DNA from 2 places in the Pseudoclavibacter sp. RFBJ3 genome. Region 2 is predicted to be linked to the other one. Evidence: predicted binding sites of a transcription regulator. Region 2 holds the regulator's gene; the other holds the start of a gene.
The links. The regulator LexA, encoded in region 2, represses DNA repair genes until DNA is damaged. The targets are predictions, from matches to a motif close to TCGAACANNTGTTCGA.
Positions count from the first base shown of each region.

Region 1: C5E07_RS14210 (HNH endonuclease signature motif containing protein) is a predicted target of LexA. The motif match lies at 2,962-2,977, and genes of this name have one in related genera.

Region 1 is NZ_PSXZ01000015.1:94,386-100,116, reverse strand. It holds gene C5E07_RS14230 (GntP family transporter) at 1-12, shown strand, start outside; gene C5E07_RS14225 (hypothetical protein) at 126-332, opposite strand; gene C5E07_RS14220 (MFS transporter) at 597-1,793, opposite strand; gene C5E07_RS14215 (DedA family protein) at 1,994-2,713, opposite strand; gene C5E07_RS14210 (HNH endonuclease signature motif containing protein) at 3,083-4,636, shown strand; gene C5E07_RS14205 (hypothetical protein) at 4,633-5,307, shown strand; gene C5E07_RS14200 (MDR family MFS transporter) at 5,304-5,731, opposite strand, start outside.
Region 2 is NZ_PSXZ01000005.1:266,365-272,095, forward strand. It holds gene C5E07_RS07370 (class I SAM-dependent methyltransferase) at 1-432, opposite strand, end outside; gene hflX (GTPase HflX) at 469-1,995, shown strand; gene lexA (transcriptional repressor LexA) at 2,109-2,762, opposite strand; gene C5E07_RS07385 (LysM peptidoglycan-binding domain-containing protein) at 2,988-3,305, shown strand; gene C5E07_RS07390 (histidinol-phosphate transaminase) at 3,351-4,439, shown strand; gene hisB (imidazoleglycerol-phosphate dehydratase HisB) at 4,449-5,057, shown strand; gene hisH (imidazole glycerol phosphate synthase subunit HisH) at 5,054-5,707, shown strand.

The sequences.
Region 1 (5,731 bases), on a different contig from region 2:
GGCGTCGCCTAGCGACGGCTTCGGCAACACCACTGCGATCGCTGCCAGCCGATGTGCCCTTCACCGAGTTCGGGAAGGGGCACATCGGCTGGCAGCGATCGGCGTCCGCGCTGAGGTCTCTCGCGTCAGTAGCCCGAGTTGTTGCCGTGATCGAAGCGGATGCTCGTCGGCGCCGGGCCCGGGTTCTCGGCCCGTCGGCGCCGTTCGTCTGGGGAGAGCTCGGAGTCGCGCGGTGGGCGAGGGGCGGCGCGCAGCATCCACACCAGGAGGAGCGTGACCGCCGCGAAGCCCAGCGCGATGACGGCAACCACCAGGGCGGGGTTCTCGGTCATGGGATGCTCCGCTCGCTCAGGCGCCGCACGCGCGTCTTCCGGGGAGTCCCCCACGCCGGCCGGGGAAGCGCTCGCTGCTCGCTGCTCGGTCATCCTCGCTGGCCCGTGGCGGCCAAGCGGTCGTCGAGGGCCTGGGTGCCAACGCTGCCAGCCAAGTGCCCCTTCCGCCGGGCGTGTTGCTGGCCACTTGGCTGGCAGCGTTTGCCTGCGCGGACGTGGCAGCGGACTCGCCTCAGGTGGCGGCGGTTGGCCTGCTGGCCCGCGCTACGGCGCCTGCGGGCCCTTCTGCACGGGGATGATGCCCGTGCGTGCCGGCGGGTTCGGGAAGAACCAGAGGATCGCGCCGGAGAGGATCCAGATGATGGCCATCCCGGCGATCAGCCAGCCGGCGTCGAAGCCCGCGATGAGCCCGGCGATGGCCGCGCCGACGGCGGCCGCCGTGACCCGCAGGCCGGCGCCGATCGTGAAGACCTGCGAGCGCACGTTCGGCTTGCTCTCCTTGTCGCGGAGCAGCATCATGGCGGCGTTCGCGGGTGCCGCGAAGAGGCCCGAGATGAGGACAGCCGCGAACGCGAACCCGATCGGCAGCGCCGGCACCGCGATGAGGAGGAAGACACCCGTCGCGACGAAGCCCATCCCCATGACCCAGACCGGGCCCCGGGTGGTCCAGGTCCTGACCGCCATGAAGAGGGCGCCGGCGAGGCCGCCGATCGCATAGGCGGTGACGAGCCAGGCGGCGGGCGCCTCGGAGCCGGTCCGCTCCAGGGAGATGGCGATGGCGGCGATGCCGAGCGCGCCACCGGCGACCTGGCTGACGGTGCCGGCGATCGTGACGATCGCGATCGGCTTGTGCTTGACGAGGTACGTCATGCCGCGAGCGATCGTCCGCCCGAGGCCTTCCACCGGGCCGTTCTTCGCGTGCATCCGGATGCCGAACCCGGCCACCGCCCCGATGAGGGCGAGGCTCGCGAGGAGCACCATCGCGAGTCGTGCTGAGCCCGCCAGTGGGATCGCGAGCGCCGCCAGCGCCGGACCACCGACCGAGGCGATCGTGTAGGAGAGCGCGTCCTGCGCGTAGGCCTTCCTGGCCGGCTCGATGTTGTCGGTTGCGAAACTCGAGAGGCCGCCCATATAGGCGGGGGTCACGAACCCGGCGACCGCGAGGATGACGGCGATGACGCCGATCGGCAGCGTGCCCAGCTGCGAGGCGAAGAGGTAGGCGGCCGCCGTGATCGTCCCCCCGATGATGAGGAGCAGCTTCGGGCGGCGCATCCGGTCGAGGAGGGCGCCAACGAGCGGTGCCGCGATGACGCTCGGGAAGAGGGCGACGGCGACGAGGAAACCGCCGACGGCGACGTCCCCGAGCTGCTCGACGGCAAGCAGGGGAAGAGCGACAACTGCTCCGGCGTTCGCCAGTCGAAGGGGGATCGAGGTCGACTGGTACCGCCAGATGCCGCTCATCCGTGAACCGAACTCCTCACTGCAACGCCGTCGAGAGACGCGGCAGAGCATGCCGCGCAGGCAAGCCTACGTCGCGTTCGAGCCACCCGTCAGCGGCCGGAATCGAGCCTCGCGGGAGGGCGACATACCTTGTTATCGGCGGTTCGCGGGGCGGCGGAGTCCACCGCACGCCTGGGCAGCTGGTGCCGGAATTCCGACGTTCAGTCGCCGAGCTTCTGGTCGAAGTCCTTCGGTGCAAGCGAGAGGTTCTTCGCTTCATCGCGGTTGCGCTGCTCTGCCTCGCGGCGGGACTTCCGCGAGTTCAGGAGGTAGTGGATGCTCGTGGGCACCACGGTCGCGAGCACCGCGACGATCAGGATCACGTCGATGTACTCGCGGATGAAGTCGCCGAGTACCGGCACATAGCCGAGGAGGTAGCCGGCGAAGGTGAGGCCGGCGCCCCAGATGAGCGCGCCGATGAGGTTGTAGATCGTGTACTTGCGGTAGTCCATCTTGCCGACGCCCGCGGCCACCGGAGCGAAGGTGCGCACGACAGGAACGAAGCGGGCGATGATGACCGCGAGGCCGCCGAAGCGCTCGAAGAAAGCGTTGGTCCGTTCGACGTTCTTCACGCTGAAGAGGCCGCTCTCCTTGCGCTCGAAGATCCTCGGCCCCGCTTTTCGCCCTATCAGGTAGCCGACCTCGCCGCCGAGGAACGCGGCGAATCCGATGGCGAGGCACACCCACCAGATGTCGAAGCCGATGCCCGGGTAGAACGCGAGCAGTCCCGTGATGAGCAACAGTGTGTCGCCGGGCAGCAGGAAGCCGACGAGGAGCCCGGTCTCCGAGAACACGATGAGGCACACGACAAGAAGCGCCCAGGGGCCCGCACCGTGAATGATCGTTTCAGGGTCGAGCCAGGGGAAGAGTGTGGGAGCCACGGAAGGATGCGTCCAGTCGCTGAGATGCAGGGGCGGTAAGTGAAGCAGAGGTGATCGAAAGAGTATCCCGCGCGCGCCCTGGGAGGAACACAGCTTGGACGGGGCACCCGCGGGGTGCTCTCGCCCGCCGAATGTCGGCGGCCAGAAGTAGCGTCGAAGGTGTGCTGGGAGGCGCGCGGGCTCGCCTGCGTTGCTGGTGATTCCAGCGTCCGGTTACTGTTCTGTGACGTGGAATTTCTCCACAGAGCACGAATATATGTTCGATGCACGATAGGCTGGGACTGGCTTCGGGGGAAGCCAGCTCGGCACGCGAATCCGCAGGCAGAAATGCCTTGGGTGGAGGGTGCCGGGACAATGAGGGGGGATTCGATGGGCGACGACGAACACGCATTGGGTGGAGTATCTGGTGCTGGTGCTGGTGCTGGGGCAGGGGCTGGAGTCCTCGCGGGTCTACCGGCGAGCGTTGCTGCTGCCGAGCGAGAGTCCGGCATCGCAGCCACGGCCGTCGTCACGGCGCTCGTCGACGGGCGACAGCCCGTCTCGTCGGTGCTCGACGCCGAGTTCTTCGCCGCGTTCGAAGAGCTGGCCGCTCGCAAGCGGATGCTCGACGCGACGATCTTGGAGATGACGGCCGAGCTGCTCGGGCGAGACGAGATCACGCCGGTGGCCTTCTCTGGTTCTCTGGTGCGTCGGGGTGGGTACCGGTCCGTGCACGAGGCCGTGCGGCAGACCTTCGGCCTTCGCCGAGCCGAGGCGGCCAAGCTTCGCGAGGTCGCCGAGGCGACGCGCGAGCGCATCAGCATGACGGGCGAGGCGCTTCGGCCCACACGGAGCCAGGTCGCGGTCGCGGTCGCGGAAGGGCGGGTGACGCTCTCGCAGGCGTCTGCGATCGTCGCAGGGCTGCGCGAAGCGGGCGGCAGCGTCGATATCGGCGACCTCGATCGCGCAGAGTACGAGCTCGTCCAGGCCGCGTGCGGGCTCACCCAGGAGGACGACGAGCCGGCGTCGCCGGAGCGTCTGGCCAAGCAGGCCGCCATGTGGGTGGCCTTCCTCGACCCAGACGGCGCGGAGCCCAACGCGGAACGTCAAGCCGCGAAGCGAGGACTCTCCTTCACCCGTCGCGCTGACGGCATGGTGCAGGGCAGGCTCCTCGCGACCCCGGAGCAGGGCGAGACCATCATGCGCGTCCTCGACGCGTATCTCTCGCCGCGGCGCGACCACGCGTGCGAAGCAGGTGACGAGCCCAGCGGCACCCTCGCTCCTCAGGAGGAGCCGCAGATCCGGGACGATCGCAGCTTCTCTCAGCGACGCATCGACGCGCTCGTCTCGGTCTTCGCTCAGCATGCCGAGTCCCCAGGCGCGCCCCGGACCGGTGGCGAAGCGCCCACCCTGGTCATGACCGTCACGCGGGCCGGTCTCGCGGGAGCCGCCGAGACGCCGGCGGACATCTCGCGGCTCGAGCACAGCGGCGAGCCTGTCCCGGTCGAGGCGGCCCAGCGCATCCTCTGCGATGGCATCATCCGGGTTGCGCTCGTCGACGACGACGGCGAAGTCCTCAAGCTCGGCCGCAAGCGAAGACTCTTCAGCCCGGCTCAACGGAGAGCGGTCTTCGCCCGAGACGGCGGGTGCAGAGCGCCCGCGTGCGAGCTCCCCTTCGACACCGTCGAGATCCACCATGTCACCCCGTGGTCGAGAGGTGGACGCACCGACACGAGCAACGGCATCGCGCTCTGCACCTTCCATCACCACGAAGTGCACCTGGGTCGGCTCACCATCTCGCCCGCGCAGAGCCGGACGTGGAAGGTCGAACCCGCAACCGGCCCCAGGGTGGCTCGCACGCGCATCCGCGAGACACCGGGCGCGGTCCAGTTCCAAGCAACACCCAGCAGCGCCGAGGAGGCGCTTGGAAAGATGAGCGCATGACCGCATTCCGAACTCGGCAGTTCCCCACCATCGAGGTAATCAGGGGGCGTTGGGCGCTCGCTGCGGCCATCGAGACCGCGATCCTCGGCGAGGGTGGCGACAACTCCCGCGCCGACGAGCACGGCTGGTTCTACTCCGACGGGGGTGGCAGCTGGGCTCGGCTCACCCCGCTCCCCGACGGCCGGGCCGTCCTCGCCGGCATCGACCGCGACCACTCCGAGACGTACAGGCGGGGCTTCGACCTCATCACCGGCATGCCCGAGTGGGGAGTGGCGCACGCCGAAGCCGCCGTCAGCTCGGAATCGGGACGCCGCTGGGTGGCAGGCGGGGAGCAGCCCTGGCTCGGATTCGTCTACTGGCGCGAGAACGCGGGGGAGGCCTGGCGCACCGTCGACCTCGGCGTCGTCGACGGACTCGACCGGCATCTGCTCCCCGTGCTCAGCGAGGAGCAGATGCTCGCCGCCGCCGCCGACTGGTTCGAGGGTGCCGTCATGGACCTCGACGACCCGGAATCAGCCCCCGAGCAGGTCGACGCGGAAGCCGTCCAGCGAGGCGCAGAGCTGGGCCCGGAGCTCACCGGAGAGGCTCTCACTGCGGTCCTCCCCTTCGAGGGGATGCAGGTCGAAGCAGCCCTCCGCGCGGCACGCGCGTTCTCGACGGCACCCCGCTAGTCGCGGCTCCTCGGCCCGTTTGAGTTGAGCTTCTTCGGCTCCACGCCCGGGGTGGCACCATCGCCCGCCTCGTGGTTCTCCCGACTCTCCCGAGCTGCCGCGTCGAGCTGTTCCGCCTCTTCCCCGCCGACCGCCTCGCCACGAGCCACAAGCCCGGCAACATCAGAGAGGGGGATCTGCTTCAGGAAGAGCGAGAGCAGGAACGCGAGCGCGATGAACGGCACCAGGTACCAGAAGACGGGAGCCAGAGCGTCGGCGTAGGCCGTGACGATCCCGTCCCGAACCTCGTCCGGCAGCTGTGAGAGCGTCTGCGGGTCGATCGTGGAGGTCGCCGTCGCAGCATCAGCCGGGCTGGCGCCGCTCGCCGTGAATACCGAGGTGAGGTTCTCCGTCAGTCGCGTCGTGAAGATTGCACCGAACACCG
Region 2 (5,731 bases):
CAGCTCGTGCAGGGCCTCTTTGCCGATTCGGATGGGCGGGTTCGACCAGATGAGGTCGAAGGTCGTGTCCTCGGGGACATCCTCGGGGCGCGTCGGCGTGATGTTGTCGAGTCCGAGGGCCTGCGCGTTCTCACCGGTGAGCAGCAGCGCCCGTTCGTTGACGTCGACGGCCCGCACGTCCAGTTCGGGCGACTCGAGTGCGAGTGCGAGCGCGATCGGTCCCCAGCCGCACCCGAGGTCCAGCGCGGTTCCGGTCGAGGGCGGCGGGGGTGCTGCGTGCAGGAGCGCCTGGGTGCCGCGGTCCACGTGCTCAGGGCTGAAGGTACCGCCTGCCGTGATGACGGTCACCGTTCGGCCCCGGAGGTTGGCGACGACGCGTCGCCGCTCGAGAGGCCCGTCCGGGGTTGCTGAGAAGTAATGCTGAGCGGTCACCCCTAGACGCTAGCACCGGCGTAGAATAGTACGAATATGCGAGATTCTGAGACTCCTCCAGGCGAGAGCAACGACGCGATCGACCGAATCCTCCGAGCCGCGAAGGAACCGGGCGCCACGATGACCCTGTTCTCCGCCGGCAGAGCGCAGGCGCTGCAGGACGGCGCCAGCACGAGCTATGACGGCGAGGCCGACGGCGACCAGCTCGAACGAGAAGCCAGGCAGTCGCTGCGACGAGTCGAGAGCCTGCGAACGGAACTCGAGGACGTCACCGAGGTCGAGTACCGCAAGGTGCGCCTCGAGCGGGTCGTGCTCGTCGGCGTCTACCGCAGGAACTCCCTCGAGGAGGCCGAGAACTCGATGCAGGAGCTGGCCGCACTCGCCGAGACTGCGGGAGCCGTCGTCCTCGACGGCGTGCTGCAGCGTCGGCCGAACCCCGACCCCGCCACGTACCTCGGCCGAGGCAAGGTCGCTGAGCTCAAGGAGATCGTCGCGGCGCTCGAAGCCGACACGGTGGTCGCCGACACCGAGCTCGCGCCCAGCCAGCGTCGCGCGCTCGAAGACGAGATCAAGGTGAAGGTCATCGACCGCACCGCGGTGATCCTCGACATCTTCTCCCAGCACGCCAAGAGCCGCGAGGGCAAGGCGCAGGTCGAGCTGGCGCAGATGGAGTACATGCTCCCGCGCCTTCGCGGATGGGGCGAGTCGATGTCCCGGCAGGCCGGTGGTCAGGTCGGCTCCGGCGGTGCCGGCATGGGGTCACGAGGCCCTGGAGAGACCAAGATCGAGCTCGACCGTCGGCGCATCCGCACGAAGATGGCCAAGCTTCGCCACCAGATCGCCGACATGAAGGATTCGCGTGACGTGAAGCGCGCGACCCGACAGCGCAACCAGGTTCCGGCCGTCGCGATCGTGGGGTACACGAACGCCGGCAAGTCGAGCCTCCTCAACCGCATCACGCATGCGGGCGTCCTGGTCGAGAACGTTCTCTTCGCGACCCTCGACGCGACGGTGCGCAAGGCGGCGACGGAAGACGGCCGCCCCTACACGATTGCCGACACGGTCGGCTTCGTGCGTAACCTGCCCCACCAGCTGGTCGAAGCCTTCCGCTCGACGCTCGAGGAGCTGCAGGCTGCCGATGTCATCGTGCATGCCGTCGACGCCTCCCACCCGGATCCCGCCGCGCAGCTCGCCACGGTGCGAGACGTCATCGGAGAGGTCGAAGCCCACGATGTTCCCGAGATCGTGGTCTTCACGAAGGCCGACCTGGTCGATAGCGATCGACGCCTCGAGCTCCAGGGGCTCGCCCCCGACGGCCTCTTCGTCTCCGCGCACACGGGCGAGGGCATCGACCTGCTGCTCGGGCGCATCGCCGAGCTCCTGCCAACCCCCGAGGTGACCATCGAGGTCCTTGTGCCCTTCGAGCGCGGCGATCTCGTCTCCTACCTGCACGAGCGAGGAGCGGTGCTCGAGCTCGAGCACGTGGAGAGCGGCACGCGGCTCAAGGCCCGGGTCCACCCCGACCAGCTCGGACTGTTCGAGGCGTTCGCGGTCGCAGGCTGACGCATACGCCTCAGTCCTCCTGAGGGAGGCATGCAGAAGAGCGGCGAGCCCATCGGGCTCGCCGCTCTTCTGCATCTGCTGACGTGTGCAGGCGCCGGTGCTTCCGGCTGCTCTCAGATGGAGCGGAGGACAGCGACGACCTTGCCGAGGATCTCGGACTCATCGCCGAGGATGGGCTCGAAGTCGCTGTTGCGGGGGAGCAGCCAGATGTGGCCGTCACGCTTGCGGAAGGTCTTGACCGTGGCTTCTCCGTCGAGCATCGCGGCGACGATGTCGCCGTTCTCCGCGTTGCGCTGTGACCGCACGACGACCCAGTCGCCGTCGCAGATGGCAGCATCGATCATCGACTCGCCAACGACACGGAGCAGGAAGAGCTCTCCCTTGCCGACGATCTGACGGGGGAGCGCGAAGACGTCTTCGACCTGCTGCTCCGCCGTGATCGGGATGCCGGCTGCGATCCTACCGACTACCGGGACGAACGCGGCCTCAGCCGTCTCGTTGGAATCGCCATCGTCGGTGTGGTCGAAGTGCACCAGCACCTCGAGGGCGCGGGGCATGCCCGGATTGCGCTTGATGTAGCCGAACTTCTCCAGCTGGCCGAGCTGGTGGGTGACGCTCGACAAGGAGACGAGGCCGACTTCGTCGCCGATCTCGCGCATGCTCGGCGGGTACCCGCGCGTGCGCACCGACTCCATGATGCAGGTCAGGATGCGCTCCTGCTTCTCGGTCAGTTTTCTGTAGATGTCGCTCGCTGGCTTCTTGGCCATGTCGTCTCCGTCCGCTCTCCGACACGGAATGTCGGTGGCAGGTGATGCACTGCCTGATAGCGCCAACCCTACCGAGGGTGCACGCAGGTACGAAACATTTCTTCGAGTGTTGTGGATGAAAGTTCGAGAGATTCGAACTGGAAGCCTTGACTTGGCACTTTGTTCGTAGCTATATTCAGTACATACATTCGACCACTCGAAGATGTGGACGAATCAGGAGGAATCATGAACACCACTGCCGTTGCACCACTCCGCCTCACCGTCCGAGGCCGTCGTGTCCTGCTCGCCATCGCTGCGCTGCCCGTCGCCGCAGCCATCGCCGTCGGGGCCACGCACATGAACTCCGCGGCGGCCTCGAGCGACGCCGCAGACGTCGAGTTCGAGTACGTCACCGTCGGCGCTGGCGACACGCTCTGGGGCATCGCCGAGGAGGTCGCGGGCGATTCCGATATCCGCGACGTCATCGTCGAGATCTCCAAGCTCAACGCTCTCGAGAACGGCACGGTTCAGGCCGGCCAGCGCCTCGCCCTCCCACTCGACTGAGTCCGCAGCCCATTCCAGGCGCAGACCGCGTCGTAGGCTTGTGCGGTGACCTCGTTCGAAGATCTGCCCATCCGTGACGACCTCCGCGGACTCACCCCCTACGGAGCGCCGCAGCAGCCGGTGCGCGTTGCCATCAACGTCAACGAGAATCCGCACCCCGTGCCGGAGGTCGTGGCAAGGCGAATCATCGAGGCGATCGCCCGCGAGCTCCCCGGACTCAATCGCTACCCGGACCGCGAGTTCACGAAGTTGCGCGAGCAGCTGAGCGTCTACCTGGGCCGGGGCATCGGTCCCGAACAGGTGTGGGCCGCCAACGGCTCGAACGAGATCATGCAGCAGCTGCTGCAGGTCTTCGGTGGCCCCGGGCGCAGCGTGCTCAGCTTCACACCCAGCTACTCGATGTACCCCCTTCTCGCCAGAGGGGTTGGGTCCGAATGGATTCCGGTGTCACGCGCTGACGGCTTCGCGCTGACCGCGGACCTCGTCACGGAGGCACTTCGTCGAGAGCGCCCCGACATCACCATCATCTGCACGCCGAACAACCCCACGGGCACCGTCACCGATCTCGACGTGATCGCGGCTGCGTACGACGCGACCGACGGCATCCTGATCGTCGATGAGGCCTACGCCGAGTTCCTCCCTGATGGTCAGGAGACCGCGCTCTCCCTTCTCCCGGGTCGCGAGCGGCTCGTGGTCTCGAGGACCATGAGCAAGGCGTTCGCCTTCGCTGGCGCCCGCGTCGGGTACTTCGCGGCTCACGAGGCCGTCGTCGACGCCGTCCGACTCGTTCGGCTGCCGTACCACCTCTCCGCGATCACCCAGGCCGCCGCGACCGCAGCGCTCGAGTGCTCGGAGATCATGCTCCAGCAGGTCGATGCCATCCGCGAGCAGCGCGACCGCCTGCTGGTGGAGCTGCCCCGTCTTGGCTACACGCCGTGGGAGTCTGGCGCGAACTTCGTGCTGTTCGGCGACGTCGCGGATCCCGCGGCTACGTTCCAGCAGCTCCTCGACCGCGACATCCTGGTGCGGGATGTCGGCATCCCGAACGCGCTTCGGGTGACCGCCGGGACGCGCGCGGAGACGAGCGCGTTCCTGGCCGCACTCGCCGAGATCACCGATGCAGGGAAGGCCTAGGCTGGAGCGATGACCACGACGCCACGCACCGCGACCGTCTCACGCGCGACGAGCGAGTCCTCGATCGAGCTGAGCCTGAACCTCGACGGGACCGGCATCGCCGACATCCAGACGTCGGTTCCGTTCTATGACCACATGCTGAACGCCTTTGCGAAGCACTCGCTGACCGATCTCACGGTCCGTGCGACGGGTGACACGGAGATCGACGTGCACCACACGGTCGAGGACACGGCGATCGTGCTCGGTCAGGCGATCCGCCAGGCCCTCGGCGACAAGTCGGGCATCGCGCGCTACGGCGATGCGAGGGTGCCGCTCGATGAGTCGCTCGCCGAAGCCGTCGTCGACATCTCGGGGCGTCCGTTCCTCGTGCACACCGGGGAGCCGGAGGCCTTCATCTACCACCTCATCGGCGGGCACTTCACGGGCGCGATGGTGCGTCACGTCTTCGAGGCGATCACGTTCCACGCCGGTCTGACGGTGCACGTCGAGGTCATCCGCGGGCGCGACCCGCACCACATCGCCGAAGCGGAGTTCAAGGCGTTCGCCCGTGCGTTCCGCGCGGCCAAGCGACTCGACCCGGAGGTCGTGGGCATTCCTTCGACCAAGGGCGCGCTGTGACTTCAGTCGCACGTCCGCGGGTGGTCGTCGCTGACTACGGCTCGGGCAACGTTCACTCGGCCGTGAAGGCGCTCGAAGCGGCTGGTGCTGAGGTCGAGCTGACGGCCGACCGCGCTGCCGCCGCCGACGCCGACGGCTACGTCGTGCCAGGTGTCGGGAGCTTCGCTCACGTCATGGAGGCCATCAATCGTCAGCGCATCGGGGAGATCGTCGGCCGGCGCCTTGCAGGGGGGCGCCCCGTGCTCGGCATCTGCGTCGGCATGCAGATCTTCTTCGACGGCGGCATCGAGGGTGGCAGGCGAGCCGAAGGTCTGGGCGAATGGCCGGGCGAGGTGACCGAACTGCGGGCAGAGGTCCTTCCGCACATGGGATGGAACCTCGTCGACCCCCCGGCCGACTCGAAGCTCTTCGCCGGCATTGCTCGCGAGCGCTTCTATTTCGTGCACTCGTACGCGGCGCATGAGCTCCCGCTCGACCCGCATCCGAAGGCCCGCCCGGTGCTCGTGACCCATGCCGAGCACGGCGAGCGCTTCATCGCGGCAGTCGAGAACGGCCCGTTGTCGGCGACGCAGTTCCACCCGGAGAAGTCCGGCGAGGCTGGCGTGCGCCTGCTTCGGAACTGGATCGAGACGCTGCCGAAGCGCGCCTAGTGCTGCTGCGTCGGCGCGCTGCAC